3 regions of the Terrihabitans aquatilis genome follow, and region 3 is predicted to be linked to each of the others. Evidence: riboswitches for the same ligand, from Rfam matches in the RefSeq annotation. Region 3 holds a riboswitch; each other region holds the start of a gene.

What was found. Region 3 has a riboswitch for thiamine pyrophosphate ahead of thiO (glycine oxidase ThiO). Riboswitches for the same ligand answer to the same signal wherever they lie in the genome.
Region 1: linked by a shared signal. The riboswitch ahead of thiC (phosphomethylpyrimidine synthase ThiC) and the one ahead of thiO (glycine oxidase ThiO) in region 3 are both predicted to bind thiamine pyrophosphate.
Region 2: linked by a shared signal. The riboswitch ahead of thiD (bifunctional hydroxymethylpyrimidine kinase/phosphomethylpyrimidine kinase) and the one ahead of thiO (glycine oxidase ThiO) in region 3 are both predicted to bind thiamine pyrophosphate.

The regions. Positions count from the first base shown of each region.
Region 1 covers NZ_JBOCUO010000001.1:1,144,776-1,154,801, forward strand. The annotation lists gene ACQ6S1_RS05885 (type III PLP-dependent enzyme) at 1-125, shown strand, start outside; gene ACQ6S1_RS05890 (GNAT family N-acetyltransferase) at 246-794, shown strand; gene ACQ6S1_RS05895 (homospermidine synthase) at 883-2,313, shown strand; gene ACQ6S1_RS05900 (response regulator) at 2,464-2,820, shown strand; gene ACQ6S1_RS05905 (WD40 repeat domain-containing protein) at 2,821-3,828, opposite strand; gene ACQ6S1_RS05910 (CobW family GTP-binding protein) at 3,877-4,959, opposite strand; gene ACQ6S1_RS05915 (Bug family tripartite tricarboxylate transporter substrate binding protein) at 5,245-6,213, shown strand; TPP riboswitch at 6,449-6,567, shown strand; gene thiC (phosphomethylpyrimidine synthase ThiC) at 6,644-8,500, shown strand; gene ACQ6S1_RS05925 ((R)-mandelonitrile lyase) at 8,569-8,970, shown strand; gene ACQ6S1_RS05930 (TY-Chap domain-containing protein) at 8,977-9,444, opposite strand; gene ACQ6S1_RS05935 (DUF4142 domain-containing protein) at 9,620-10,026, opposite strand, start outside.
Region 2 covers NZ_JBOCUO010000001.1:684,133-694,158, reverse strand. The annotation lists gene ACQ6S1_RS03490 (BA14K family protein) at 1-325, shown strand, start outside; gene ACQ6S1_RS03485 (LysR family transcriptional regulator) at 369-1,277, opposite strand; gene ACQ6S1_RS03480 (hypothetical protein) at 1,414-2,097, opposite strand; gene ACQ6S1_RS03475 (hypothetical protein) at 2,205-2,423, opposite strand; gene ACQ6S1_RS03470 (DMT family transporter) at 2,627-3,556, shown strand; TPP riboswitch at 3,594-3,708, shown strand; gene thiD (bifunctional hydroxymethylpyrimidine kinase/phosphomethylpyrimidine kinase) at 3,698-4,525, shown strand; gene ACQ6S1_RS03460 (UDP-2,3-diacylglucosamine diphosphatase) at 4,591-5,409, shown strand; gene ACQ6S1_RS03455 (glycosyltransferase family 4 protein) at 5,433-6,455, shown strand; gene ACQ6S1_RS03450 (hypothetical protein) at 6,443-6,781, opposite strand; gene dgcA (N-acetyl-D-Glu racemase DgcA) at 6,879-7,859, opposite strand; gene ACQ6S1_RS03440 (ABC transporter permease) at 8,019-9,134, shown strand; gene ACQ6S1_RS03435 (ABC transporter ATP-binding protein) at 9,136-9,930, shown strand; gene ACQ6S1_RS03430 (MCE family protein) at 9,940-10,026, shown strand, end outside.
Region 3 covers NZ_JBOCUO010000001.1:407,265-417,290, forward strand. The annotation lists gene secD (protein translocase subunit SecD) at 1-232, shown strand, start outside; gene secF (protein translocase subunit SecF) at 246-1,184, shown strand; gene ACQ6S1_RS02090 (Mth938-like domain-containing protein) at 1,189-1,581, shown strand; gene ACQ6S1_RS02095 (phytoene/squalene synthase family protein) at 1,581-2,429, shown strand; TPP riboswitch at 2,483-2,577, shown strand; gene thiO (glycine oxidase ThiO) at 2,586-3,743, shown strand; gene thiS (sulfur carrier protein ThiS) at 3,747-3,953, shown strand; gene ACQ6S1_RS02110 (thiazole synthase) at 3,958-4,740, shown strand; gene ACQ6S1_RS02115 (thiamine phosphate synthase) at 4,758-5,360, shown strand; gene ACQ6S1_RS02120 (molybdopterin molybdotransferase MoeA) at 5,335-6,546, opposite strand; gene moaC (cyclic pyranopterin monophosphate synthase MoaC) at 6,548-7,036, opposite strand; gene trpC (indole-3-glycerol phosphate synthase TrpC) at 7,033-7,848, opposite strand; gene trpD (anthranilate phosphoribosyltransferase) at 7,873-8,934, opposite strand; gene ACQ6S1_RS02140 (anthranilate synthase component II) at 8,937-9,557, opposite strand; gene ACQ6S1_RS02145 (hypothetical protein) at 9,637-9,768, shown strand; gene trpE (anthranilate synthase component I) at 9,772-10,026, opposite strand, start outside.

The DNA.
Region 1 (10,026 bases), 740 kb from region 3:
ACCTCCTGCCCGTCAGCCTGGAGATCGGCGACCTCGTCATGATCGAGGCCACCGGCGCCTACACGACGACCTATTCGGCGGCCGGCTTCAACGGCTTCCCGCCGCTCGAGACCATCGTCATCTGATCGGCCCCGCCGGAACCCTCCGGCGGACGCCATCGTTCTCTTTGAAACCCCCAGTTCCGGACGGCCCGCACAGCGGGTGCGAGGGCTGCGCTAACCCCATGATGTGGGAGGAGCCCGGCCATGACCATCATTCGCCACGAGACCATTTTCGACATCCCCGCCCGCGAAGCCCTGCTCCACGCGGCGTTCGGCGAAGGCCGCTTCCGCAAGACGTCGGAACGCCTGCGCGAGGGCCGTCTTCCGGCCGAGGGCCTTGCCCTCGTCGCGGAAGAGGATGGCGAGATGGTCGGCACGGTCCGCCTGTGGAACGTCAGTGCCGGTCCGCGCCGCGCAGCCCTTCTGCTCGGCCCGCTTGCCATCTCGGCAAGCCGGCAATCCTGCGGACTCGGCGGCCGGCTGATGCGTGAGGCGCTTGGTCGCGCTGAAGCGCTGGGCCATGGTTCGGTGCTGCTCGTGGGCGATGCGCCCTATTACGAGCGGTTCGGCTTCAGCGCCGCCCTCACCGACCGTCTTTGGATGCCCGGCCCCTATGAGCGCCACCGCTTTCTGGCGTGCGAGCTGCGCGCCGGAAGCCTCGACGGCGCGGCCGGCCTCGTGAACCCGACGGGTATTGCGGCTCCCGTCGTCGCTCCGGCCCTGTGGCCCGCCGACATCCGCGAAGCCGCTTAACCTTCCTCGAAAGGGTTGACCTCATGTCCGCCCGGCGTCATGCCGGGCGGGTATAATCGCGTGCGTTCTCAGATATGGAGTGGAAAGAATGGTGGATTGGCCGGTTTACGGACACATTTCTGGACCTGTTGTGATGATCGGCTTCGGGTCGATCGGGCGCGGTACCCTGCCGTTGATCGAGCGTCATTTCACCTTCGACAAGGATCGCCTGTCGGTCATCGACCCGAGCGACCTCAACAAGCACATCCTCGACGAGCGCGGCATTCCGCTCATCCAGGAATACGTCACGCGTGAAAACTACCGCGAGCTTCTGACGCCTCTCCTCACCAAGGGCGAGGGCCAGGGCTTCTGCGTCAACCTCTCGGTCGATACCGGCTCGGTCGACATCATGGAGCTGTGCCGCGAGCTCGGCGTGCTCTACATCGACACCGTCAACGAGCCTTGGCTCGGCTTCTATTTCGACGACACCAAGGGCCCCGGCGAGCGCTCGAACTATGCGCTCCGCAACATCACGCTCGACGCCAAACGGCGCAATCCGGGCGGCACCACCGCGGTGTCCTGCTGCGGCGCGAATCCGGGCATGGTCTCCTTCTTCGTCAAGGAAGCCGCGCTCAACATCGCCCGCGACATGAACCTCAACGCGCCGGACCCGACCACGCGCGAGGAATGGGCCGCCTTGATGCGCCAGATCGGCGTCAAGGGCATTCACATCGCCGAGCGCGACACCCAGCGCACGAAGGATCCCAAGCCCTTCAACGTCTTCCTCAACACCTGGTCGGTCGAGGGCTTCATCTCGGAAGGTCTTCAGCCCTCCGAACTCGGCTGGGGCACGCATGAGAAATGGAAGCCCGACACCGCCCGCAGCCATGACGACCCCTCGGCCCCCGGCATCTATCTTATGCAGGCCGGCGCCGACACGCGCGTGCGCACATGGTGCCCGACGCTCGGCGAGCAACTCGGCTTCCTCGTCACCCACAATGAAGCGATCTCCATCGCCGATTATTTCACGGTGAAGGAGGACGGCGAGGTCACCTACCGGCCCACCTGCCATTACGCCTATCACCCGTGCGACGACGCCATCCTGTCGTGGCATGAGGTCTGGGGCCGCGCCGGCAAGCAGCAGGACAAGCTGCACGTCCTTGACGAGGACGAGCTTGTCGACGGCATCGACGAACTCGGCGTCCTGCTCTACGGCCATTCGAAGAACGCCTATTGGTTCGGCTCGCAGCTCTCGCTCGAGGAAACACGCACGCTCGCGCCCTATCAGAGCGCGACCGGCCTTCAGGTCACCTCGTCGGTTCTGGCCGGCATGGTCTGGGCGCTGGAAAACCCGAACGAGGGCATCGTCGAGGCCGACGAGATGGATTTCCGCCGCTGCCTCGAAATCCAGCGCCCCTATCTCGGGCCAATGAAGGGCTATTACACCGACTGGACCCCGCTGGAGGGCCGCCCCGGCCTGTTCCCGGAGGACATCGACGAGAGCGATCCCTGGCAGTTCCGAAACGTGCTTGTTCACTGAAACCTTAAAAAACACATGATTTCGGTGGCACTTCCTTAGAACCGGAATCAGTAAGATTGGCGCTTCCGGCAACCTTGACCGGCCGGGAGCGCCGAAGACGCGATGCAGGCGACACAACCCCAGATAGTACAGGACGCACCATTGAGCGAGGTGGACCTTTCCGGACGGCGCATCCTCGTCGTGGAAGACGAAATGCTTGTCTCCATGCTCGTCACGGACATTCTGGAAGATTTCGGCTGCACCGTGATCGGCCCCGCGACGCGGCTCGCCGCAGCGGTGGAAGCCGCCGAGCAGGGCAATTTCGATGCAGCGTTGCTCGACGTCAATCTGGCCGGCGCGCGCGTCTTCCCCGTCGCCGACCTTCTGGCGAAACGCGGCATCCCGTTCATCTTCGTCTCGGGCTATGGCGATATGGACATCGACGCACCGCACGAGGGGCGTCCCGTGGTGCAGAAGCCGTTCAGCCCCGACGCGCTGGGCGAAGCGCTGGCCCGGGCGCTCGCCTGATCAGGTTAATTTCGGCAGGGGCAACACACCGGCCGCGCCATCGCGCGTGCCGAATGCCAGCCGCGTCCCCATCCGGTCCCACCCCAGCGCCGTAACCGGCCCGCCGTCCAGCGCGGGGCGCACCAGCAATTCCTGGGCGTCGTCGTCCATCTTCGCCAGCAAAATGCAACCGTCGAGATAACCCACCGCCAGCACCGGCGCGCGAGGGTGGAACGCCACCTGCTCCACGCGTGACTGCCGCACTGCCAGTTCCAGAGGCGGCTTGCCCATCGGCCCGTCCTTGGTGACGAACGGCCAGACGATCGCCGCATCCGCGCCGCTCGTCGCCAGCCATTTGCCATCCGGCGACCACGACACCGAGCGCGTCTTCGCCGGATAGCCGGACATGCGCATATGCGCGCCGTCGGCCAGCCGCCAGCCGTGCAGCGCGTTCTCCTGCATGGTCGACACCACGAAACGCCCGTCGGCCGACGCCGTGATGCCGATGTGCGAGCCTTTCCAGGTCAGGTCCTTCAATGGCGCGTTGGACCGCGGGAACCACAGGCTCGCCCCGTCATAACGCGCGATGATGAGCTGGAAACCCTTGGCGGCAAAGGTCAGGCCGCGCGCGGTGGATGTGAGCTCCAGGCCGAACACCGCGCCCTTGCCGTCGCGCACCCGCACCTTGCGCCCGGCCGACCATGCGACCGCGTTGTCGGGGCCCAGGGCCAGCGCGTCGATCCATTGCCCGCCGGTATCGGCGATCTCTTCCATCGTGCCGTCGGCATCGGTGCGCACCAGCCGGCCATCATCCCCGCCGGTATAGATCGCCCGCCCGTCGAAGGCGGCCACCAGCACCGCGCCGTCGGGGTGCGCCGGCACCCGGTTTTCAACCCCGTCGCGGGCAAGGACGATCGTGCCGTCGCCGAGCGCGAAGGCGGCCGTGTCGCCGAGGAACCCCACGGCACTGACATGCGCCTCGGCGGCGACGGGAACGATGAAGCTGGAAAGGCTATCGGCAGCAGACATAGGGGCCATTTAGCCCCTCGTCGCACGCGATGGAAGAGGGAGAACCCCTCAGGCCGCGCAGGCCTCGAAGCCCTCGCGCAGCCGCTCGGTGTCGAGATCGCGGCCGATGAACACCAGCTTGGACTGCCGCGTCTCGTCGGGCTTCCATTCGCGCTGCAGGTCACCGTCCAGAATCATGTGCACGCCCTGGAAGACGAAGCGGCGCGGCTCGTTCTTGAAGGCAAGGATGCCCTTCCAGCGCAGGAAATTCTGCCCCTCGCGCTGCGCCAGATCCTGCACCCAGGGCAGGAATTTGTCGGGATCGACATCGCCCGGAATGCTGAACGCCACCGATTGCATGTGCTCGTCGTGGTAATGCTTCAGCCCGCCATGCGAATGCCCGTGGTCATGAGCATGGTCGTGTCCGTGGTCATGGTGGTCATGGTCATGCCCGCAGCCGCAATCGGGGCCGTGCTCGTGATGGTCGTGGTGGTGATGATGCCCCTCGTCCTCGAGGAAGGCCGGCTCGATCTCCAGCACGCGCTGCAGGTCGAACGCGCCTCGGTCCAGCACCTCGTTCAGGGGCACGTTGGATTTCACGGTGCGGATCACGCGCGCATAGGGGTTCAGCCCCCGGATGCGGGCTTCCACCTCCTGAAGCCCCGCTTCGTCCACGAGGTCGGTCTTGTTCAGCAGGATCACGTCGGCAAAGGCGATCTGGTTCTTGGCCTCGGGCGCGTCCTTCAACCGGTCCAGCAGCCATTTCGCGTCGGCCACCGTCACCACCGCGTCGAGGCGCGCCTGTTCCTGCACCTCCTGGTCGATGAAGAAGGTCTGCGCCACGGGTGCCGGATCGGCCAGCCCCGTGGTTTCCACGATGATCGCGTCGAACTTGCCGCGCCGCTTCATCAGCCCTTCGATGATGCGGATCAGATCGCCCCGCACCGTGCAGCAGATGCAGCCATTGTTCATCTCGAACACTTCTTCGTCCGCGCCCACAACGAGTTCGTTGTCGATGCCGATCTCGCCGAATTCGTTGACGATGACGGCGTAGCGCTTGCCGTGCTGCTCGGTCAGGATGCGATTCAGCAGCGTGGTCTTGCCCGCGCCCAGATAGCCGGTGAGGACGGTGACGGGGATCTTGTCGGACATCGAAAACTCCGGATGGCGGGGCCGATCGAGGGCTCGCCGGATGTAAATCTGGACGGCGCGGCGGGGCATCGCCAGCGCTGCTTATATTGGCGCGATCCGGAGCGATGAAAGCCCCGTCGGCCATCGGCCAGCCTCTGCCTCCGACCACATCTCGAACGTTATATTATTTGGCCGCTCCGGGGGCAAGCTGCCTAACTCTTTGACTTGCTTAGCCCTCCGGCTTCGGCACAATGCAACCAGAGCGACATAACAAACACAACGTCGCCATTCCGGAGGAAACTGCCCATGCGCCTGCTCGCGCCCGCTCTTGCCTGTCTCACCGCCCTGGCCGCGTACGTCGCACCGGCGGCGGCGCAGGAATTTCCCACCCGTCCCATCACCCTCATCATCCCCTTTGCCGCCGGCGGCTCGACCGACCTCGTCGGCCGTCTCGTCGCCCAGCGCATGGGCGAGGAACTCGGCCAGAGCGTCGTCGTCGACAATCGCGGCGGCGCGGGCGGCAATCTCGGCTCGGCGGCCGTCGCCAAGTCCGATCCGGACGGATACACCATCCTCATGGGCACGGTCGCCACCCATGCCCTCAACCCCTTGATCTACACCAAGATCCCGTACGATCCGGAGAAGGATTTCGCGCCCGTCTCGCTGCTCGTCACAGTGCCGAACGTGATGGCGGTCAGCCCCTCGGTGCCGGCCAACACCGTTCAGGAATTGATCGAGCTTCTGAAGAAGGACCCCGGCAAATACAGCTACGCCTCCTCGGGCAACGGCACGCCGCTGCATCTGTCGGGCGAGCTCTTCAAGGCAATGGCCGGGGTGGATGTCGTCCACGTGCCCTACAAGGGCTCGGGCCCGGCGCTGATCGACGTGCTGGCGGGGCAGATCCCGATCATCTTCGACAATCTCCCCTCCTCCACCGAGCACATCAAGACGGGCAAGCTCAAGGGCCTCGCGGTCACCACCAAGGATCGCGCACCGGTCTTCCCGGACATGCCGGCCATGGCCGAGGCCCTGCCCGGCTACGAGACCTATACGTGGAACGCCCTGTTCGCCCCGGCCGGCACGCCGCCGGAGGTCGTGGCCAGGCTCAATGCCGCCGCCAACAAGGCCATCAGCGACGAGAGAACAAAGGCCCGGCTCGCCGAATTCAGTGCCACGGTCGTGACCTCGACCCCGGAAGAACTGGCCAAGCACGTCAAGACCGAGCTCGCCAAATGGGCGCCCATCGTCAAGCAATCGGGCGCCAAGATCGAGTGACGACCTGGGCGGCGGGTTCCAGCATCCGCCGCCCGCTCGTTCCCCCGTCCACATCGGTGGAGAACGCGACCTTTTTCTGCGCGTCCAGCGCATCGCGCTTCGCGCTCAGCCCCTGGGAAAGCTTCCGCACCGCCCCATGGCACCGTGCGTATCAACGTCCCCCGCAAAGGAGCGGATGCCCATGTCGGGCACCGCCAGTTGACGAACGCTCTAAACTGTCCCACCCTCCGCCTCGCAAAAAACCGAGGGGGGTCCCGACAAGGGGCTGAGATACCGACGGCCGTTCCGGCAGCGCGGTGACCCTTTGAACCTGATCCGGGTCATGCCGGCGAAGGGACGGGTCAACGCCACCATTCCGTGGCGTCTGCGCTGCTCCTCCTCGCTCATTCCGGATCTCCAACAGGCGAGGAGATCCTCTGTGAACAAGCCCATCCTTCCCGCGGATTTTTCGTCCGCCGAAATCACCACCGGCCCGCTGCCCGCCTCGCGCAAGGTCTACATGGAGAGCACGCGTGCGCCCGATCTGCGGGTGCCGGTGCGCGAGATCACGCTGACCGATCCGGCCGAGCCGGCGGTCCGCGTCTACGACACGTCCGGCCCCTACACCGACCCTGCCGTGCAGATCGATCTTGAAAAGGGCCTGCCCCGCACCCGCACGGACTGGGTGCGCCAGCGCGGCGGCATCGCGGCCTATGACGGGCGTCTCATCAAGCCGGAGGACAACGGCAATGTCGGCGAGAGCCACCTCGCCCGCGCCTTCCCGCTCCAGCACCAGCCCCTGCGCGGCGAAGGCGACGCGCCGGTCACGCAGTTCGAATTCGCCCGCGCCGGCATCATCACGAGGGAGATGATCTACGTCGCCGAGCGCGAGAACCTCGGTCGCCAGCAGGCTCTCGAGCGCGCCGATGCGGCCTTGTCGGACGGCGAGAGCTTCGGCGCCGCGTTGCCCGCCCACATCACGCCGGAATTCGTGCGCGACGAGATCGCCCGCGGCCGCGCCATCATCCCCTCCAACATCAACCATCCGGAACTGGAGCCGATGATCATCGGCCGCAATTTCCTGGTGAAGATCAACGCGAACATCGGCAATTCCGCCGTCTCCTCCTCGGTGGCCGAGGAAGTGGAGAAGCTCGTCTGGGCCATCCGCTGGGGCGCGGACACGGTGATGGATCTCTCCACCGGCCGCAACATCCACAACACGCGCGACTGGATCATCCGCAATTCGCCGGTGCCGATCGGCACGGTGCCGATCTACCAGGCGCTGGAAAAGGTCGGCGGCGATCCGGTCAAGCTCGATTGGGAGGTCTACAAGGACACCCTCATCGAGCAGTGCGAACAGGGCGTCGATTACTTCACCATCCACGCCGGCGTGCGCCTGCCCTACGTGCCGCTGACGGCCAGCCGCATGACGGGCATCGTCTCGCGCGGCGGCTCCATCATGGCCAAATGGTGCCTCGCCCATCACCACGAGAGCTTCCTGTATGAGCGCTTCGACGAGATCTGCGATCTCATGCGCAAATACGACGTCTCGTTCTCGCTGGGCGATGGCCTGCGCCCCGGCTCCATTTACGACGCCAACGACCGCGCCCAGTTCGCGGAGCTGGAGACGCTCGGCGAGCTCACGCAGATCGCGTGGCAGAAGGGCTGCCAGGTCATGATCGAGGGCCCCGGCCACGTGCCGATGCACAAGATCAAGATCAACATGGACAAGCAGCTGAAGGAATGCGGCGAAGCCCCGTTCTACACGCTCGGTCCGCTCACCACCGACATCGCACCGGGCTACGATCACATCACGTCTGGCATCGGCGCGGCCATGATCGGCTGGTTCGGCTGCGCCATGCTCTGCTACGTCACGCCGAAGGAGCATCTCGGCCTGCCCAACAAGGCCGACGTGAAGACAGGCGTCATCACCTACAAGATCGCCGCCCACGCCGCCGATCTCGCCAAGGGCCACCCCGCCGCGCAGCTCCGCGACGACGCCTTGTCGAAGGCCCGGTTCGATTTCCGCTGGGAAGACCAGTTCAACATCGGCCTCGACCCGGACACCGCGCGCGAATTCCACGACGAGACCTTGCCGAAGGAAGCGCACAAGGTCGCGCATTTCTGCTCCATGTGCGGCCCGAAATTCTGCTCGATGAAGATCACGCAGGATGTGAGGGACTACGCCGCTACGTTGAACGAAAAACAGGAAGGCATGGACGCCATGAGCGAGAAATTCCTCTCCCTCGGCGGCCAGGTCTATGTGGCGGAAGACGCGGTGAAGGAAAGCAACACTGCTCTGGGCTGAACGTTCGGCGAGGCTGGTTCACACGCCGGCCTCGCCTACATGATGGCGACGACACATCGGAGATCGTCATGGACATCACCCGCAACGGCACCCGCCCGGCCAATCCCGGCCCGGCCGATTACTTCACCGGCAAGGTCCGCGTCGAAAATTTGGTCGAAGCGCCGCAGCCGGCCCGCGTGCGCGCCGCCAACGTCCGTTTCGAGCCCGGCGCCCGCACCTTCTGGCACACCCACCCGCTCGGCCAGACTATCATCGTCACCGAAGGCACCGGCTGGGCGCAGCGCGAAGGCGGCCCGGTCGAGGAAATCCAGCCCGGAGACGTGGTGTGGTTTCCGCCGGGAGAAAAGCACTGGCACGGCGCCAGTGCCGACAGCGCCATGACGCACATCGCCATCCAGGAAGCGCAAGACGGCAGCGCCGCCGACTGGCTGGAAGAGGTGGCCGTCGAAGATTACCGCGCCGGCGGCTGATCGCCGTCAGCCCAGCAAGCACTCGCGCGCGGGCCGATATTCCCCGGCGGCGAAGGGGGCGTTGATCTCCACCTCCGAGTTCAGCGAGGCCCCGTAGCCGTCGCGAAGCGCCTTCAGCATCAGATCGGCCAGCGCCTCGAAATCCGGGGTCCGGTCGGCCTCGATTCGTTGCCGGTAATTCCCCTCGTCCCCATCGCCATCGAAGCCGAGGCGGCGGAGCGCCACAAGGCCAGCTTCGCTCACCCGGAAGGACGGGGCCTCTCCCGGCTTCGCCGTCCACACGCCGGATTCCGCCTCGCAAAGAACATGCTGGCCCTGGAACAGACACTGCACATAGCCATGCTCGGGCGGCAGCAAGGACAGGACGAGGAAGCGGTCCCGATCCGCCGTCACCTCGAAGATGGAGGCGAGACGGCCGGCAATGTCGCAGCGGTGCGCATCGACGAAATCATTCTGCGGGCTCGCCGCGGCCATGCCAATACCTGCCATCGCCGCCAGCGCAACCGACCCAAACCATCTGCCGCCCATCGCCCGCCCCCGGCACCGCATCCCGGCAAGGGGATAGCATAAGAAAGGCCGGCGTTTTCGCGCCGGCCTTTTACCGCTGTCTCCCGATCCGGCGTCAAACATGCCGGCCGGAGATGCCGCCTCACATCGCCTTGTCGATCTTCTTGATGTGCTCCTGATGCTCTTTCAGCGTCGGCAGCGTCTTCGCGGCGAAATCCTTGAGCTTCGCGTCCTTCGCCTCGTCGCTGTATTTCGTGAACAGCGCCACCGCCTCGTCGTGCGCCTTCACCTGCGCATCGACGTAAGCCGCGTCGAACTTCGCGGCATCGGTGTCGCTCAGCTTTTCCACCATGGTCTTGTGGGTTGCGTCCAGCTCCTTGGGAGCATCCGGCGCCACCGCCATCATCTCCTGCCCGGCCTTGGTGTGGTCGGTGACCATCTGCTGCGCGAAGCTCTTCACCTCGGCATTCTGCGCCTTCTGCACCGCGATCTTGCTGGATTCGATCTCGAACATATTCGAGTTCGCCGCCTTTGTGACGAACACATGAT
Region 2 (10,026 bases), 280 kb from region 3:
CGCCCTGATCGGTTCCACTTTCCTGATGAGCTCTCCCGCCGACGCGCAGCGCGGCCAAAGCAATGCCGAGCGTCATCGTCAGGTGGAGCGTTATTGCGCTCGCAATCCGCGCGATCGCGATTGCCGGAATTATCGCCGGGGTGGCCGCCACAGCGATGAGACGCTGGGTTCGCTGTTCAACAAGGCCGGTCGTGCCGTCGTCGGCGGGGCTCGTGCCGTTGGCCAGACGATCGCGAACACCGCCTGCGATGTGCGCTACAAGACCTATGATCGTCGCACCAACACCTATGTCGGCCGTGACGGCCGCCGCCATCGCTGCGATTGATCGGCGCGCAATGAACGAAGCCCGTCCTTCCGGACGGGTTTTTTTACTTGTTCTTGGCCGGGGCGTTCAGGAGAGGCGCAAGAAGCCGCGCCTCTGAAAACAGCGCCGCAGGCAGGGGCGGCAGCGGATCGCGTTCCACCACGACGAGGCCGATCGTGTGGGAAACCTCCGGCTCCACCAGCGGAATGGCTCGCACATTCGCCGGCAGATCGAACATGTCGGCGAATTTCCGCGGCATCACGCTCGACCATTGGCCAGTCCGCACATGGGCGACGAGCGCGGTCAATGAATCGCTCTCCAGCGAAGGCGCCGCATCCGCGCCGACCTCGCGCAGCATGTTGTCGATGATCCGCCGGTTCTGCATGTCCGCCGACATCAGGCACAGCGGAAGCTGTCCAGCCTCTGCCCAGGTCACCCGTTCCTTGCGGCCCACGGGGCTGTCCACCGAGGTGAACAGGCGGAATTCCTCGCGGTAAAGCGGTACGCTTTTCACGCGGCCAAGCGGCTCGTTGTCGAGATAGGTGATGCCCGCGTCCACATCGAGATTTTCGAGCTGGGTCAGGATCGACAGCGAACTGCGCGAGATGATGTTGAAGGTGACGTTGGGGTGCCGTTGCCGGAAGGGCGTGGTCAGCGCCGCCAGCATGGGCAAGGCCGTGGGGATGGTGGCGATGCGGAGGCGGCCGGACAATCCCTTGCGCAGCGCCTCCACCTCCTGGCGCATGGCGCGGCTGTCGCCGACGATACGGCGGGCCCAGTCGAGCACGCGCTCACCCTCAGCCGTAAAGCCCTGAAAGCGCGAGCCCCGGTCCACCAGACGCACGCCCAGTTCGTCCTCGAGCTGTTTCAGCCCGGCGGAAAGGGTTGGCTGCGTGACGCCGCAGGATTCCGCGGCTCGCCCGAAATGACCCTCGCGGGCCAGCGCCAAGATGAATTCAAGCTTGTCTATCAACGCCTCAAAACCCGCGAACCCGTTGTTCGAATCTTTCTTAGACGAGTTCGGGGAAGGCGCGAAGACTGAAGGTTTTACGGAGATATACCGCGAAGGCGGCTGACCGAGACGGACACGGTCCGCCTCGGCTCTCGCATCAATCGACCTTGCTGACATCAACGCCGATGGTCACGGCGCCGATATTGGTGTCACCCTCTGTGATGGGGAGGGATACTTGCGATATCTTGACCCCGTCCTCCTCGACGATGGGAAGCACCTCCACACCGTCGGCACCGCCGGCAAAGGTCTTCTGCCATTTGCCTTCATCGCCCTGGTAGAAGTCGGAAGTGCCCCCGGTCTGGCCGACATTCCAGCCCCAGCCGTCCATGACGAAGATTTCCGTCACCGCGCCCTTGGGGGCTTTTTCGAGCTGGGCCTGCAGGAATTTCGAGGTGGCGCTGCCGCGGATTTCCGAGATGGTCTTTTCGCCGGCTGCCATGTGCTCAGCCGCGCTTTTCTTGTCGAGGCCAGCCAGATCCTCGGTCAGTTTGGTGGCCGCTGCTGCCGTCTTTTCGTCCGTCTTGCCCTTCGTTCGGGCCAGCTGCCATTCCTTGTCCTGAATCTGGACGTCGTCATAGCCCAGCCCCTTCGATTTGGCGGTGGAAGCCTTGATGGCCTCGTGCAGCTTCGGATCATTGCCCCAGCTTTTCAGGAAGGTGCGGGCATATTGCTCCACCTTCTTGGCATGGGACATGTCCGGCTCGGCTTCCTGCGCCAGCGCGAGGCTGGGAGCGAGGACGAGCGCAAGCGTCGCCAGAGAGGCGAATGCGTACGTTTTCATGGTGTTTCCCCTACGTGAAGAGCTCTTGATGGCTCTTGCGAGAGGAAGGCTAGCACAGTGCTTCCGGCCTGCAAGCGGGAGTTGGTATATTGTGCATTTGCACGCCGTCAGGCGGCGTAGTCGAGTTCCTGAAGGGTGTGGCGCGGCTTCATGCCCAGCATCTTGCGGGCGGCGCGACGGGCCTCGTCGGGCGTGTCGAACAGCTTGCCGTCGAGTTCGAACGTCTCGGGCAAAGCGGCATGAAAACGGTAAGTCCCGCACACGGGATCGCGGGCGACGAGACCGAGAGCCCGGTCATCGATCTCGATCATATAGACGTCCGACATGAGCGGCCTTGAACCTCCGATACGCGAAACTTGGACGGGAACAGCGCTGGCAAACGCCAATGCCGTCAAAATGTTCCTCGGAATCGCATCATGCGATCTGCTGGGGTGTGTTTGCCGATTTTGCATGTCGTTCGAATGACCGAACGGGTTAGAAGGGGCGCCTGCCCAATGTGCGACTCGCACGCGCTCCCTGTTCGTGGACCATGCTCAAGGGAATTACCTACAAGATCGCGGCCGCCTTCTGCTTCACGCTGATGGCCGCCCTGGTCCGCTGGGTCGGCCATGCCGTGCCACCCGGCGAAATCGTCTTCGCCCGCAGCGCGTTCGCGCTGGTGCCCATCCTGCTCTGGCTCGCCTGGGTGGGCGAGATTCCGCGCGCCTTCCGCACGCCGCGCCCGTTCGGCCATTTCGTACGCGCCAGCATCGGGGTGACGTCAATGTTCTGCATGTTCAACGGCCTGGCGCGTCTTCCGCTGCCGGATTCGACCATGCTGTCCTATGCGGTGCCGATCTTCACCACCATCCTCGCCGCCATCGTGCTGCATGAGCCGTTGCGTGCGGTGCGCGTGCTCTCGGTTCTCGTGGGTCTGGCCGGCGTCGCCGTCATGCTGTGGCCGCACATAGGAGGCGGCAAGCTTGCGGAGATCGTGTCCGGGACGGGCGGCGAGGCCTCGATCGGCGCCATGTTCGCGCTGGTGGGTGCCTTCCTCACCTCGTGCGCGATGATCCAGGTGCGTCGCCTCGTCCAGACAGAGAGCACGGGGACGGTGGTGTTCTATTTCACCATCTTCTCGACGTTCTTCGCGCTGATGACGATCCCGTTCGGCTGGGTCGTTCCCGAGCCGCGCCACGCGATCGCGCTCGTTACTGCGGGCCTGATCGGCGGGGTGGGGCAGATCCTCCTCACCCAGTGCTACCGTTTCGCGGAAGCGTCCGTCATCGCGCCGTTCGAATACACCACGCTCATCTGGGCGCTCGTCATCGGTTGGTTCGCGTTCGGCGACCGGCCTGACATCTTCGCGGGCGTCGGCGGCGTCATCGTCATCGCCTCCGGCATCATCGTCATCCTTTACGAGCGACATCTCGGCATCCAGCGCGCCCGCGCCCGTCAGGCCGATCCGCCGCCGGTGTGAGGCGCTTGCGCGGCCCCTCGGCGACGTCTATGTGACATCGATCTGCTTGGGGTGCGCACGCCGGTGCGCTGAGAGGCAAGGGGCCTTGCGGCCAGCCAACCCACGAACCTGATCCGGGTCATGCCGGCGGAGGAAAGCGGGATGGTCGACACATCTCCTGACATATCGATTGCGCTCACCATTGCCGGAACCGATCCCACGGGCGGGGCGGGCGTTCAGGCCGATCTGAAGACGTTCGCAGCCTTCGGCGTCTATGGTGCGTCGGTCATCACGGCGCTCGTCGCCCAGAACACCCAGGGCGTGCGCGCCATCCATGATGTGCCGCGCACCTTCATCGCCGAGCAGATCGCCTCCGTCTTCGACGACCTCGAGGTGAAGGCCGTAAAGATCGGCATGCTCTCGCAGCCCTCCGTCATCGAGACGGTGGCGGCATCGCTCGACGGTTACGATGCGACCGCAAACCTCGTCGTCGATCCTGTGATGGTGGCTGCCAGCGGCGATCGTCTGTTGGTGCCTGAAGCGGTGGAGGCCTTGCGCTCGGTTCTGCTGCCGAAGGCGCTCGTCATCACGCCCAACATGCCCGAAGCGGCGGCCCTTCTCGATGAACCCGCGGCCGAGGACGAGGCCGGCATGGTCCGCCAGGCCGAGAAATTGATGCGGCTCGGCTGCCGCGCGGTGTTGCTCAAGGGCGGCCACGGCCATGGCCCCGACAGCGTCGACATCCTGCTCGACGCAACCGGCCTCGAACGCTACGCCGCGCCGCGCTTCGCCACCAAAAACACACATGGCACGGGTTGCACACTCTCGTCCGCCATTGCGGCCGGCCTCGCCAATGGTCAGACCCTCCGCGAGGCGGTTCAGGGCGCGAAGGCCTTCATCTCGGGTGCCATCGCGGCCTCCGATACGCTGAAGGTCGGCAAGGGCCACGGGCCTGTGCATCATTTCCACAACATGTGGACGCCCCGCTAAGCCAAATCGGGGCCATGGCGTTCGCTGTCATTGGGGTGTGACACGGTAGTGGTTCTGCTGTGTCCATGACATCGACTCGCCCTCAGCCGCGCCGGTTTCGAACGCTCTTCATCTCCGACGTTCACCTCGGAACGAAGGGTTGTCAGGCCGAGCTTCTCCTCGATTTCATGCGCTACCACGACGCCGACACGATCTACCTCGTGGGCGACATCGTGGACGGCTGGCGGCTGAAACAGAGCTGGTATTGGCCACAGGCCCACAACGACGTGGTGCAGAAGCTGCTGCGCAAGGGGCGTCACGGCGCCCGGCTCGTCTACATTCCGGGCAATCACGACGAGTTCCTGCGCAATTATTACGGCTCGCATTTCGGCGGCATCGAAGTCGCCGAGACAGCCATCCACGAGGCGGCGGACGGCAAGAAATATCTCGTCATCCACGGCGACATGTTCGACATGGTGGTGCGCCACGCCCGCTGGCTCGCGCTTCTGGGCGATTGGGCCTATGTCACCGCGCTCGGCATCAACACCTACATCAACATCGTCCGCCGCCGCCTCGGGCTCACCTATTGGTCGCTCTCGGCCTGGGCCAAGCTCAAGGTCAAGAACGCGGTGAATTACATCTCCGAATTCGAGGATGCGCTATCGGGAGAGGCCGCGCGGGTCGGCGCGCAAGGCGTCATCTGCGGCCATATCCACCACGCGGCCATGCGCGATATCGGCGGCATCACCTACCTCAACACCGGCGATTGGGTGGAAAGCTGCACCGCGCTCGCTGAGAGCGACGACGGCTCGTTCGAGATCATCAAGTGGAATCGTTCCTTGCGCCTCATCCAGGACGATGCGATGAGGGAGGCACCCGTCCCGGTCAGCCTGGACGCGGCCTGAGGGAACAACAGCCACACCGAGCGATGCGAATCCTGATCGTCACAGACGCCTGGCATCCACAGGTGAACGGCGTTGTGCGCACACTGGACCGTGTCGCGTCGGAGGTCCGGCGTATGGGCCACGAGGTCCAGGTTCTTACGCCCAACGAGTTCCGCACCGTTCCGCTGCCGAGCTATCCCGAGATCCGGTTGGCCATCACGCCGCCCGGCGCGGTGGCCCGTCATGTCTCCCTGTTCGCGCCAGATCATCTCCACATCGCGACCGAGGGCCCGCTGGGCCAGGCGGCACGCCGCGCCTGCCTCAATCGTGGGTGGAGCTTCACCACCAGCTACCACACCCGTTTCCCGGAATATCTGCGCGCACGGCTGCCGGTGCCGGAGCGCTGGAGTTACGCCTTCCTGCGCCGCTTCCACAATGCCGGGCGCGGTACGCTCGTCGCCACGGCCTCGCTGAGGGCCGAGCTTGCCGAGCGCGGGTTCACCAAGCTCCGGCCCTGGACGCGGGGCGTCGATTCGGAACTGTTCCGTCCACGCGAATCGAGCGTGCTCGATCTCCCGCGGCCGATCTTCCTGTCGGTCGGGCGCGTCGCGGTGGAAAAGAACATCGAGGCGTTTCTGTCGCTCGATCTGCCGGGCACCAAGGTCGTGGTGGGCGAGGGGCCGGCTCTGGCCTCACTTCAAGCCCAGTTCCCGGATGCGGTGTTTCTCGGCAAGCATACGGGCGAGGATCTGGCGCGGCTCTATGCTTCCGCCGATGTGTTCGTCTTTCCAAGCCTCACCGACACGTTCGGCATCGTTGTGCTGGAGGCGCTGGCCAGCGGCCTGCCGGTCGCGGCCTATCCCGTCACCGGCCCTCTCGATGTGGTGGGCGGCACAGGGGCGGGGGTCCTCGATAAGGATCTTCGAAAGGCCGCTTTGGCGGCGCTCGATATCCCGCGTGAAAAAGCTCGCGAACTCGCGCTCAAGCATTCCTGGGAGGAATGCGCGCGCATGTTCGTCAACGAGATGATCTTCGCGGCCGCGCACCCCGAGCTTCAGGAAAAGTAGAGGATCTTGCTCTCGAAGGTGACGTTGGACGTGGTCCGCTTGGCCATTTTCGCGTCGCCGTTCGAGGCGGCGATTGTCGCTGTCGTCTGTGTCTGAGGCTTCGGCGGTGCGGGGCGCGAGGCTTCGGCCGCGGCCAGAAGCGGCTGAACGCCGGAGCGCATGGCGTTTTCCAGGCGATCGATGGCGGCGAGAAGCGAGGCGGTCTCTTCGGCCCGGGTCCGGCGTGCGAATTCGGCCAGGAACCATCGGCCGCGCGCCGTCTCCATCACGGCGGCCTCGATGGCCTCGTAATCGTCCTCAAAAGCCGGATCGGTGGAATGCGTCATAACCTGTCCTGTCGCGGTCCTGCCCGCGATGTGCAGAAGAGCGTGACCGCATTCTAGGTGCGCAGAGGTTGCCCGGTGTTTAAGGCGAAAGGCGGCATTATCCCCATAATCCACGGGAAGCCGGTGCGATGAGGGACCCGTCGAAGGCGAGGCCGGGCTCGCGGTCGCGCGCCAGCAGGAGCGGCCCGTCGAGATCGACGAACTCTGCGCGGCCTGCCAGCAGCAGGGCAGGCGCCATCGCCAGCGACGTGCCGACCATGCAGCCCACCATCAGCGAAAATCCCAGCCGCTGCGCCTCGTCCGCCAGCGCCAGCGCCTCGGTCAGGCCGCCGGTCTTATCGAGCTTGATGTTGATGGCGTCATAGCGGCCGCACAAAGCCGCAAGCCCGTCACGGGCGTGGACGCTCTCGTCGGCGCAGATCGGCACGACGTGCTCGATTTCCTGCAGTGCCGAATCGTCGCCGGCGGGCAGGGGCTGTTCGATCAGCACGGCACCAGCCCGCGCGCAGGCCTCGAGATTTGCGGCCAGATTGACTGCATCCCACGCCTCGTTCGCATCGACGACGAGCCGGGCGTTCGGAGCTGCCGCCCGCACGGCAGCGATTCGCTCCGGATCGCCATTCCCGCCAAGCTTGATCTTCAGCAGCGGCCGGGCTGCCGCGCGTGCGGCGGCCGCCGCCATCTCTTCCGCGCTGCCCAGGCTAATCGTGTAAGCCGTGGTCACGGGCCGTGGCTCCGCCTGTCCCGCCAGATTCCACGCCGGTTGGCCGCTTCGCTTCGCTTCGAGATCCCAAAGCGCGCAATCCAGCGCGTTGCGCGCAGCGCCTGCGGGCAGGAGCGTCTGCAGCTCCTCGCGTCCGGCCCCGGCCTCGATCGCTCCCGCCACACTTTGAATTGCTGCCGTGACGCTTTCGACGCTCTCGCCGTAGCGCGCATAGGGCACGCACTCCCCGCGCCCTGCGAAGCTTTCGTCACGAATCGTCGCCACCACCACCACGGCCTCGGTGCGAGAGCCGCGAGCGATGGTGAAACGACCTGCGATCGGCCAATTCTCGACGTCGACATCCACGCTGCGCATACGCATGCTTCCTGATGACCTGTGCCCGTAAAGCCTCGCCGGCGTGAAAATCACCGCGTGGTGGGGCCTTGCTTTGCGCCGAAGGGGGCGCTCGGGTACAATTTCCTACGACATTTCGTTCGTGGGAAGAACGCTTTGGCCTTCGCGGCTGAACCTGACATGGTCACCACGTCCGGCAGGACGGGGCAGCTTCTGAGGCTGTCGGGAGAATGGACGTCGCGGCACGCCCGGGAGCTTGAACAGCTCGTGGCCGGCGCGGCGCCCGGTCTTGCCGGCGCGGCCATCAAGCTCGACATCGCCGCCATCTCACGTCTCGACACGGTGGGCGCGCTTCTTCTCGACCGCCTCCAGCGTGAAATCGCGGCCAGCGGCGGCACCAGCTCCATCGAGGGCGGACGGCCGGAACAGCGGATTCTCCTCGAAGCGATCAGCCGCAACGATCATCCGCCTGCGCCGCAGACAAAGCGCGAAAACAATTTCTATACGCTCATCGCCGATATCGGCAGCGGTATGGTCTCCTCTGTCCGGGATCTGCAATCGTGGGTCGCGTTTCTCGGCGCGGTGATGGCCACCACAGGCAGCGTTCTGTTGCGGCCCACGCGTTTCCGCTTCACGTCATTCGTCAATCATCTCGATCTGGTCGGCCTGCGCGCTGTGCCGATCGTGATGCTTATCGCATTCCTGGTCGGTGCCATCATCGCCCAGCAAAGCATCTTCCAGCTCAGATATTTCGGCGCTTCGGTGTTCGTGGTCGATCTCGTCGGCATCCTGTCGATGCGCGAACTCGGCGTTCTTCTGGCCGCCATCATGCTTGCCGGCCGTTCGGGCTCTGCCTTCACGGCCGAGATCGGCTCGATGAAGATGCGTGAGGAGATCGACGCCATACGCGTCATGGCGCTCGATTCCATCGAGGTTCTGATCCTGCCGCGTATTTTCGCGCTCATCGTCGGCCTCACACTGCTGACTTTTCTGGCCATGATCGCCTCGATGGCGGGCGGCGCTCTGGTTGCGGTCGTCTACGGTGGCATCAGTCTCGAGACTTTCCTTGCGCGCCTTCCCACCACGCTGACCATCGAGAGTTTCCTCGTCGGTATGCTGAAGGCGCCGTTCATGGGCCTCGTCGTCGGCCTCATCGCTTCCATCGAGGGCATGAAGGTCGAGGGTTCGGCGGAATCCCTTGGCAGCCGCACCACCGCCTCGGTGGTGAAATCCATCTTCATGGTCATCGTGCTCGACGGCCTGTTCGCCATCTTCTTCGCTGCGATCGGGTTCTGACATGCACGGCGAAGACGGATATCCCATCTCCGACGAGATCATCATCCGGGTGCACGATCTTGCCGCCGGTTTCGGCGACCGGCTGGTGCTGAACCATCTCGATCTGGATGTGCAGCGCGGAGAAATCCTGGGCGTGGTTGGGGCGTCCGGCACCGGCAAATCGGTCCTGCTGCGCACCATCATTGGTCTCGTGCCGAAGCGCGCCGGCACGGTCGAGGTGTTCGGCGTCGATCTTGATCGCGCCAGCCCGAAGGAGCGCATGGCGGTGGAGCAGCGCTGGGGCGTGCTGTTCCAGCATGGCGCGCTGTTCTCGTCGCTGACCGTGAAGCAGAACATTCAGGTGCCGCTGCGCGAGCACACCGATTTCTCGCAGCGGCTGATGGACGATGTCGCCATGCTGAAGCTCGAACTCGTCGGGCTGAAGCCGCAGGCGGCCGACCTTTACCCCTCCGAGCTTTCGGGCGGCATGATCAAGCGCGCCGCGCTCGCACGCGCCATCGCGCTCGACCCCGAACTCATCTTCCTCGACGAGCCCACGTCGGGCCTCGATCCCATCGGCGCGCAGGATTTCGACGAGCTCATTCTCACTCTGCGGCGCACTTTGGGGCTGACGGTTTTCATGGTAACGCATGACCTCGACAGCCTGTCGCACGCCTGTGACCGCATCGCCGCTCTGGGCGACGGCAAGGTGCTCGCCGAAGGGCCCATGTCTGATATGCGCCGCGCCACGCATCCCTGGCTGAAAGCCTATTTCGGGGGGCCTCGCGCGCGGGCCGCCGCCGGCGAAAGGGTGTAACGGACACAGATGGAAACCCGGGCCAATCATTTCGTCATCGGGCTGTTCACGCTGGCCGTCGTCGTCGGCGCATTCAGCTTCGTCTGGTGGTTCACC
Region 3 (10,026 bases):
GAGCGCGATTCAGGCGGGCTTTGAAAGAGCCTTCGCAACGATTGTGGACTCCAACTCGACCATGGGCATTGCCGCGGCCATCTTGTTCCTTCTGGGCTCCGGACCGGTAAAGGGCTTCGCCGTGGTCTTCCTCCTGGGCATCGTCACTACGGTGATCACGGCCGTGACGATGACGCGTATGATGATCGCTCTCTGGTACCGCTGGACGCGGGCCAAGACGATTCCGTTCTGAAGAGGGCTTGTTCGTGCGTCTTTTGAGACTCTGGCCCGAGGGCACTCAGTTCGATTTCATGAGATGGCGGCGGATCAGTTTTCCGCTGTCCGCCGTGATGTCGATCGCGATCATCGCTCTGTTCTATGTTCACGGTCTGAATTTCGGCATCGATTTTCGTGGCGGTACGCTGTTCGAGCTTCAGGCGAAATCCGGCGAGGCACACGCGTCCGAGGTACGTGAGAAAGCCAATGCGCTGGGCTTTGGCGAAGTCGAGGTCCAGGAATTTGGAGGAGAGGGGGGCCTGTCTCTTCGCTTCCCGATCCAGGACGGAGGTGAGGATGCTCAGAGCAACGTCGTCCAGGAAGCACGCAATGCCTTCCAGGACGCCTACGAGTTTCGCCGCGTAGAGGCGGTGGGTCCCCGTGTTTCAGGCGAACTCGTTCAGGCCGGAACAGTGGGTGTCGTCCTGTCCGTGGTCGCAGTCCTGGTTTACCTGTGGTTTCGCTTCGAGCGAAACCTTGCTCTCGGTGCGATCATCGGAACGTTGCACGATATTGTGCTGACCGTCGGATTTTTTGTCGTCACCGAGATCGAGTTCAATATGACTTCGATCGCTGCAATTCTGACGATCGTCGGATACTCGCTCAACGAAACAGTGGTCGTGTTCGATCGAACGCGTGAATTGCTGCGCCGTTACAAGACGATGCCTGACAGTGAACTGCTGAACCTGTCTATCAATTCGACCATGTCGAGAACGGTGATGACAGGTACGACGACGTTCCTGTCGCTTCTGGCGCTTGTCATGTTTGGCGGAGATGCGATCCAGGGCTTTGCACAGGTGATGCTGGTTGGTGTGGTTATCTGCACCTATTCGGCGATCTTTATCTCGTCGCCTTCACTGATGTATCTCGGGCTGCGGCAAACAGAGGCTCCGGCCGCAAAAGCTGCGCCCGTGCCCGCCAAATCGTGAACGGATGACATCGCACCTGGAAAGAGGGCATTTCCCATCACTCGCGCCACTCGATGCCTATGGCAATGGCGGCTTTCGGTTCGCGGAGATGTCTCACCGCGGATCGATTCTTTGTCTCCCAAGCGGCATATGGGCGTGGCCGCCGCTTGATGCGTCCACCCTCGTGCCCGACGACTTTGCGAGGGTCGTAAACGAGGCTGACGGCATCGAGATCTTTCTGATCGGCACGGGACCGAGCCATGTGCCTCTCCCGCGCGACGTCCGAGATCATTTGCGTGATATCGGCATTCGCGTCGATGTCATGCCGACAGGTCCTGCTGCACGGACCTATAATGTCTTGATGAGCGATCAGAGGAAAGTCTCCGCCGCGTTGATCGCGGTGGAAGAAGCGCAGTGATGGACCAGACGGCGTTCTGCCAGTCCCTGGTGAGGGAGTCGGATCCCGATCGGTTTTTTGCAACTCTGTTCGCCCCGGAGGCGAAAAGGCCGGCGCTTTTCGCGCTCTATGCCTTCAATGCTGAGGTCTCGCGGGTTCGCGATGTGATCAGCGAACCCGTTCCTGGCGAAATTCGCCTGACTTGGTGGCGCGAGGTCATAGAGGGAGCGCGCGAGGTCGAAGCTGCCTCGCATCCTGTGGCGAACTCACTTCTTGCTGCCATCGGCACCTATCGGCTTCCTAGAGAAGCCCTCGTCCGCCTCATCGAAGCGCGCGTTTTCGACGTTTATAACGATCCGATGCCCACAATCGTCGACTTGGAGGGTTACGCCGGAGATACATCATCGGCACTCTTCCAGCTGGCCTCCATCATATTGGCGGATGGTCAGGATTCCGGCGCGGCAGACGCCGCCGGGCACGCGGGGGTCGCCTATTCCATCGTCGGATTGTTGCGAAGCCTTCCGCTCCATGCGTCGCGACAGCAGCTTTTCTTGCCCGCCGATGTGATGGCTCGCCACGGTGTCGACCGAAATCTGATTTTTGCTCGTAAGACCGACGATTCTATTCGGGCTGCCTTCTCGGAAATGTGCGCCCTCGCTCACAATCATCTCCAGTCAGCCAAGGAGGCTTTGAGTGACGTCGCAAAACCTGTGCTTCCGGCCTATCTGCCGGGCTCGTTGATCGAGCTCTACGCCAGACAGATGGAGCGGGCAGGTTATGACCCCCTGAAAGGCATCAGCGAGGTTTCGCAATGGCGAAAGCAAATTCGATTGTGGCAATCGGCTCGCACCGGGCAGCCACTCGGATAGGCCTCTCCGGATATCGTCGGAACTTGCAAGCCTGCGGCTGCGGGATTATTTCGTGCTCACGCCTGGGGTGCCGCCAACGCGGCTGAGATTAAACCCGACGAACCTGATCTGGGTCATGCCAGCGAAGGGAGCGCGAATATGAACATTGTAATCGATATGAACGAAGCAAGAGCCGCGAGTCGGTTCGACGTCGCGATCGTTGGCGGCGGTATCATCGGCTTGGCCATCGGCCGCGATCTTTTGAAGCGTGGTCTCTCAGTAGCCGTTTTCGAAAAGGAGCGTGTCGGATCAGGCGCGACGCGTGCCGCGACGGGCATGCTGGCCGCAACCGCGGAAGTGGAGCCCGGCGAGGACGACCTCCTGCCGCTGACGCTGGCCAGTCAGCAATTGTGGCCCCAGTTCGCAGCAGAGCTTGAAGCCGAGACCGAGATTTCGGTGGACTACAAGTCCGAAGGCACGATGGTCGTGGCGTTGTCACGCGATGAGGTCGAACGCCTGCGGTTTCGTCATCAATTGCAGACACGCCTTGGTTTGAGCACCGAATGGCTGTCTGGCAGCGCGGCTCGTGAACGCGAGCCCGGTCTGAGACCAAATGTTTCCGGTGCTATCTTCTGTGCGCAGGACCATCAGGTGGACGCTCGCCGTGTCTCCGCAGCGCTCGAAAAAGCATTCGTGAACGCGGGTGGTGTCCTGTTCGAGAATGCTCCGGTGATTTCGCTGCAGCGAAACGGACGCAAGGTTACGGGCGTCGCGACAGATCAAGGCGAGCATGCGGCGTCGACCGTGGTTCTCGCTGCGGGTGCCTGGTCCCCCCAATTGGTGCCTGACCTGCACCTTCATGTCCGACCCTTGCGAGGCCAGTCTCTCTCCTTGCGCATGGATCCGCGCGTTCCCGCTCTGAGCCATATTGTCTGGACTGAGCAAATCCATATGGCCCCAAAAGGAGATGGCCGTCTTATTGTCGGTGCGACGGTCGAGGAACGTGGTTTCGACACCAGCAATACGGCCGGCGGTGTGTTTGCGCTTTTGGAAGCAGCTCGCCAGGCACTGCCGTCAATCGAGGAACTCGCAATCGACGAGATCTGGACGGGATTTCGGCCAACATCTCTCGACGACGCGCCAATTTTAGGCGAGGTCGGTGTCGATGGTCTTGTTGTAGCAACGGGCCATCATCGGAACGGGATTCTGCTTGCGCCCATCACCGCTCGTGCACTGGCTGATCTCGTAACCGAGGGCCGAATGACCGGTCCCGAAAAAGGCTTCACTTTTGCGCGGTTCATGCGCGATGGCATCCAAAACACGGGAGAGGCGTGATCGATGGAACTCATGATCAACGGTCAGCCGCGTGAATGCGATGCCCGCAATGTCGATGAACTTCTTAAAGCCGAGTTGGAAGACGGTCATACACGGCGTGGAATAGCAGTGGCTGTGAACGGCAGGATGGTGCCGAGATCCGAATGGCCACGCAAGGTTTTCTCCAAAGGCGACAGCGTGGAAATCGTTCACGCGCTGCCAGGAGGTTGAGACGATGAACACAGAGCTTTTCAACGATCCCTTCGAGGTTGCCGGAGAGACCTTCCGCTCGCGCCTCTGGCTTGGCACGGCTGGATACCCGAACCAGAAAATCCTGCTCGACAGCGTGGAAGCCAGCCGATGCGAAATGGTGACCATGTCGATCCGCCGAGTGTCCCTGGCCGGCCAAAACTTCGACACGGTGAAGCTGCTGTCGAACTACAAATTTTTGCCCAATACCGCCGGCTGCGAGACCGCCCGCGACGCGATCCTGACGGCCGAGCTTGCGCGTGAAGCCTTGGGCACCAACTGGATCAAGCTTGAGATCATCGGCGATCGCGAGACGCTGTATCCGGATGTCCAGGAATTGATGAAAGCAACCGAAGAGCTCGTCTCGCAGGGCTTCGTCGTGCTTCCTTATTGCAACGATGACCCCGTGATATGTCAGCGTCTGGCGGATGCTGGCGCTTCGGCGGTGATGCCCATGGGGTCCTTGATCGGATCAGGCATGGGAGTGGCCAATCCGGCGAATATCGAGCTGATCTGTCGGCGGTCGCCGGTTCCGGTCGTCGTTGACGCGGGAATTGGCACGGCATCCGACGCGGTCATCGCGATGGAGCTCGGTGCGGCGGCCGTGCTTCTTAACACCGCCGTGTCCAAAGCCGCGGATCCCGTGAGAATGGCCGCAGCCATGGGCCGCGCGGTCGATGCCGGCCGGCTGGCCTACCTCGCAGGACGTATTCCTCGCCGAAACCGCGCAGAACCATCCAGCCCTCAGCTCGGCCTCGTCGGTTCGTGATTCTGCCGCGCCTCCTCGTGATATCGGATCGCAGTCAGGTTCGATCGGCATTCGAGGAGGTCGTGAGCAAGGTCGCCGGGGCAGGGGGGTGGTTCCTCCTGCGCGACAAGGATATGGACGCGGACGAGCGTCGCGAATTAGCATTTCACTTCCGCGAGATATCGCGTGCTCATCGATCACCGTTTTCCGTCAGCCGAGATGCGGACCTTGCCGGTGAGGTAGGCGCCGATGGCGTGCACCTTCAACATGCGAAAGACGTTGCTGCAGCGCGCGATCTTCTTGGCGCGAAGGCTTGGATAGGCGTTTCCGCGCACTCGCTTTTGGATATTGGAGCCGCGCGAGAGGCTGGCGCTGATTATGTCACCTTCAGCCCGATATTTCCGAGCGACAGCAAGCCGGGCTATGGGCCCGCACTGGGCGTTTCCGCTCTTGCCAATGCTAGCGGGTCTGGCGTTCCGGTGTTTGCGCTCGGAGGGATCGACCTTTCGCGCGCTAAAACCTGTCGCTCCGCCGGTGCCTATGGCGTTGCAGTGATGGGAGGGATCATGAGCGCTGCTGATCCGGGCGCTGAGACAGCGGCATATCTCGCCGAACTTAATCAGACAGACCCAACGGCATGATCTGGCAAGGATCGCCGGCCAATCGAGCAGGATCATTCGCGGGGCGAACGATCAGGCAATCGGATTCTGCAAGAAGGCGCAGCATCGAGGAATCCTGACGTCCAAATGGCTTGACCAGCACTGTGCCATTTTCGGCGGCCTCGAGTTTCCCGCGGACGTAGTCCTGGCGCCAATCGTTCGCCGGCAAGTCCGCTCCGAGGCGGACCTGTTGCGTTACCGGTCTTACATCTCGTCGCCCAAGAAGCGCGCGGATCAACGGCACCAGGAACAAGAGGGCGCAAACGTGCGCCGATACAGGATTGCCTGGCAGGCCGATTACCCTCATGTCGCCGAGGCGGCCAAACATCATCGGCCGGCCGGGACGCATGGCAATACGCCAGAAATCAAGCTCCATCCCCTCGGCAGCCAATGCGGCGCGAACCAGATCATGATCCCCAACGGAGGCACCTCCGGTCGTCACCAGCACGTTCGCACCGCTGCCCGCGGCTTTGCGAATGGCCGCGCGGATGGTGTCGATGTCGTCTGCGGCAATGCCGAGATCGATCGGCTCGGCGCCAGCAGCCTGCACAAGCGCATGAAGTGTCGTATTGTTCGAGGCGGTGATTTGCCCCGGGCCCGGCTCATGGCCGGGCGAAACGAGTTCATCACCCGTGGAAAGAACGGCAATTCGGGGCTTGCACGCGACATCCACGAGAACGTGCCCGGTAGCTGCGGCCAGGCCTACGCCGCGCGGCGACAACACGTTGCCAGCGTCCAGAAGCACATCTCCCTGATGGAAGTCGAGCCCCTCCGGGCGGATGAACTGCCCGGAACGTACGTCTGCTTGAACAAGGATTTGATCGCCGTTCCGGATCGCATTTTCCTGGATCAGGATCGCATCCGCACCTGCGGGCACGGCGCCGCCCGTGAATATCCGAACCGTTTCGCCGGGGGACAGACGCTGGGTAAAGATATGGCCAGCAGCGGCTTCGCCGATAACGCGGAGAAAGGTGCCTTCTTTTGCGTCCTCAGAAAGCACGGCGTAACCGTCCATGGCAGACGAACGATAAGGCGGCTGTGTGCGGCGTGCGACAAGCGGCTGTGCCAGGGTGCGCCTGAGCAGCGCGTCGAGCCCAATCTCCTCAATGCCGATACGCACTGCTCCAGCCAGCACCCGGGCAAGTGCCTCTTCTACGGTAAGCCGGATTTCAGACACTGTCCGCCTGCCAGCTTCCGGAGCGACCGCCGGATTTGGCGAGAAGACGAATGTTCTCTATGCGCATTCCGCGGTCGACGGCTTTTGCCATGTCGTAGATCGTGAGGCAGGCGACGGAAACCGCGGTGAGCGCTTCCATTTCAACGCCGGTCTGGCCTTTCAGACCCACTGTGCAAGTCACATGAAGGCCAGGCAGGCCCACGTCCGGCGTAATATCGACTGCGACCTTCGACAACATGAGTGGATGACAAAGGGGAATAAGATCGGCTGTGCGCTTTGCGGCCATGATGCCCGCTATACGCGCCGTTCCAATCACGTCGCCCTTCTTGGCATTTCCCTGCAGTATAAGATCAAGGGTTTCAGCTGCCATCACGACACAACCCTCGGCCTGGGCCACTCGTTCGGTCTCGGCCTTGGCGGAGACATCAACCATATGCGCCTCGCCCTTTGCCGAAATATGGGTGAGGTGGGACTCGGTCACTCGGCGGCCGCCTCGGCTGTGTAGGGCGCGAGAAGAGCGCGGGTGGCGGCTTCTACATCGTCCTGCCTCATCAGGCTTTCGCCGACAAGAATAGCCCGAGCGCCAGCTGCTGCCGCGCGGCTGACATCATAGGGGGTGAAGATGCCGCTTTCGCCGACCATGATGCGATCAGGAGGGATCAGCGATCCAAGCCGCTCCGTAACGGACAGGCACACTTCGAAAGTTCGCAGATCCCGATTGTTGATACCGATCATGCGAGCGTCCAATTGCAGGGCTCGATCCAGCTCCGCTGGATTGTGTACCTCTGCCAGGACGTCAAGGTCCCAGTCCTTAGCCGCAAGGGTCAAATCCTGTGCCTCGTCGTCGGTAACCGCAGCAAGGATTACCAGGATTGCATCAGCACCCCAGGCTCGCGCTTCTGCCACCTGGTAGGTGTCGAACATGAAGTCCTTGCGTAGAACGGGGAGGTCGCATGCGGAGCGTGCGGATGTCAGGAATTCCGGTGCGCCCTGGAAACTCGGCTTGTCTGTCAGAATAGACAGGCACGTGGCACCACCCGCTTCGTAGGCACGGGCAAGCGCAGGGGGATCGAAATCAGGACGAATGAGCCCCTTCGACGGGCTGGCCTTCTTGATCTCCGCAATGAGGCCCGTTTCTCCGCCGGCGAGCTTCGTATCCAGAGCCCGCGCAAAGCCGCGCACTGGAGATGCGTTGCGGGCGATCGCCTCAACTTCTGCAAGCGGGCGAGCCTGCCTGGCTTCATCGATCTCGCGGCGTTTGTAAGCTTCGATCTTTGCGAGGATGTCGTTCATCGCGCTGGCTCTGTCCGTGTTACTTCAGGATGCCGCATCGCGCGCTTCCTCGCTCTCATGCGTCAGAAGGGTCGGCCGGTTCGACACATCGATCAACGCGTCGAGCCGCGCGCGGGCGGCTCCATCATCGAGGCTTGACTGGGCCAGCCTTACAGCCTCGCCGAAATCGGCCGAGCGACCAGCCACGATCAACGCGGCTGCTGCATTCAGGACCGCGACGTCGCGATATGCGCTTTGGTGCCCATCGAGAACGCCCAGAAGCGCGGCGGCATTATAGACGGCGTCGCCACCGGCGAGGTCAGAGGGCTGGCAGCATTCGAGGCCGAACTGCTGGGGCTCGATCTCGAAATGACAGACTTTGCCGTTCTTGATCTCGGCAACGTAAGTATGACCGGTTCCGGTAATCTCGTCCATGCCGTCTGAGCCATGCACGACCCAGGAATGGCTTGTGCCGAGAGCCAGCAGAGCCTCCGCAATCGGCTCAACCCAGGCGCGGGAAAACACGCCGACCATCTGCCGGGTCACACCCGCTGGGTTTGATAGAGGACCGAGAATGTTGAAGATCGTCCGGATTCCGAGTTCGGAGCGGGCGGCGCCGACATACTTCATCGCGGAATGATGATTGGGGGCGAACATGAAGCCGATGCCGGCCTCTCGGATGCACCGGGAAATCTCCGCGGGGATCAGATCGATGTTGACACCCAGAGCAACGAGGACGTCAGCGGCGCCGGATTTCGAGGATAATGCGCGGTTGCCGTGCTTGGCTACCGGGACGCCGGCGCCCGCGACGATGAAGGCCGCACATGTCGATATGTTGTAGGAGCCGGCGTTGTCGCCACCGGTTCCTACCACGTCCACGGCGTCTACAGGTGCGTGAACGCGCGTCATCTTTGCACGCATAACCGAAACGGCCGCTGCGATCTCGTCGACCGCCTCCCCCCGAACTCGGAGCCCCATCAGGAACGCGCCGATCTGTGCGGCGCTGGCCTGACCGGACATGATGATGTCGAAAGCTTCGGTCGCCTCCGCCCGCGAGAGGGGGCGACCCTCGGCGATGCGCGCGATGAACGGTCGAAATCGTTCCATGATCAGCCTGCTCGCCGAAGTTCGGCTTGGCGGTTTTGCTCGTTCCACTCCTTCGCCAGAGTAAGAAAATTGGCGAAAAGCGTGGGGCCGTGTTCAGAGGCGATGCTTTCCGGGTGGAACTGAACACCGTGGACGGGATGAACATTGTGGGCGAGGCCCATGATCAAGCCGTCTTCGCTTTCCGCAGTGATGCTCAGATCGGCGGGAAGGCTGGACCGCTCCACAACAAGCGAATGATAGCGCGTGGCGTTGATGGGGCCGTTGAGGCCGCGAAATACGCTGCTGCCGGAATGGCTGATGCGGTTCACCTTTCCATGGACCGGAACCGGAGCACGAACGACCGAGCCGCCATACACCTCACCCATCGCCTGCAAGCCCAGGCATATTCCCAGCATGGGCACGCTTGCGCCGCCGCGGCGGATCAATTCGCAGGAAATTCCCGCCTCTTTGGGCGTACAGGGCCCCGGCGAGATCACCACCGCATCCGGCTTTTGGTCCAGCACCTCATCGACGCTGGTCTTGTCGTTGCGGAGCACGTGCACTGTGGCACCGAGGCTGCCAATGGCGTGCAACACATTGAACGTGAAGCTATCGTAATTATCGATGAGGGTGACACGCATCATTCCGCCTCTTTAACAGAGCTTGTGCCGAGCCGCTATGATGGGAATGGCGCGTCGACCGCGACTATCCTATAGAGCAGGCATGAATAAGCCCGTCGCTCTCTTCATCCTCGTTCTTCTGAGCGCTGCCGCCGTCGCAGGCTATACGAACCTGACGGTAAGCGGCCAGATGATGAACACGCTTCCGCCGCCGCCCCAAGCGCCCGCCCGGTAGAGCTTATTGCCCGCGCCCGGCTTGAGAGGCGAACCTCACGGCTTCTTCAGTAGCGCGAAACAAGGCGCGTGCCTTGTTATGGCATTCCGCATGTTCGCTCTCCGGAACTGAATCAGCGACAATCCCGGCGCCGGATTGCACGTACATCTTGCCGTCCTTCAGCACAGACGTGCGCAACACGATGCAAGTGTCCATATCGCCGTCGGCCCCAAAATACCCGACGCAGCCGGCATAGACGCCGCGCTTCTCCTTTTCGAG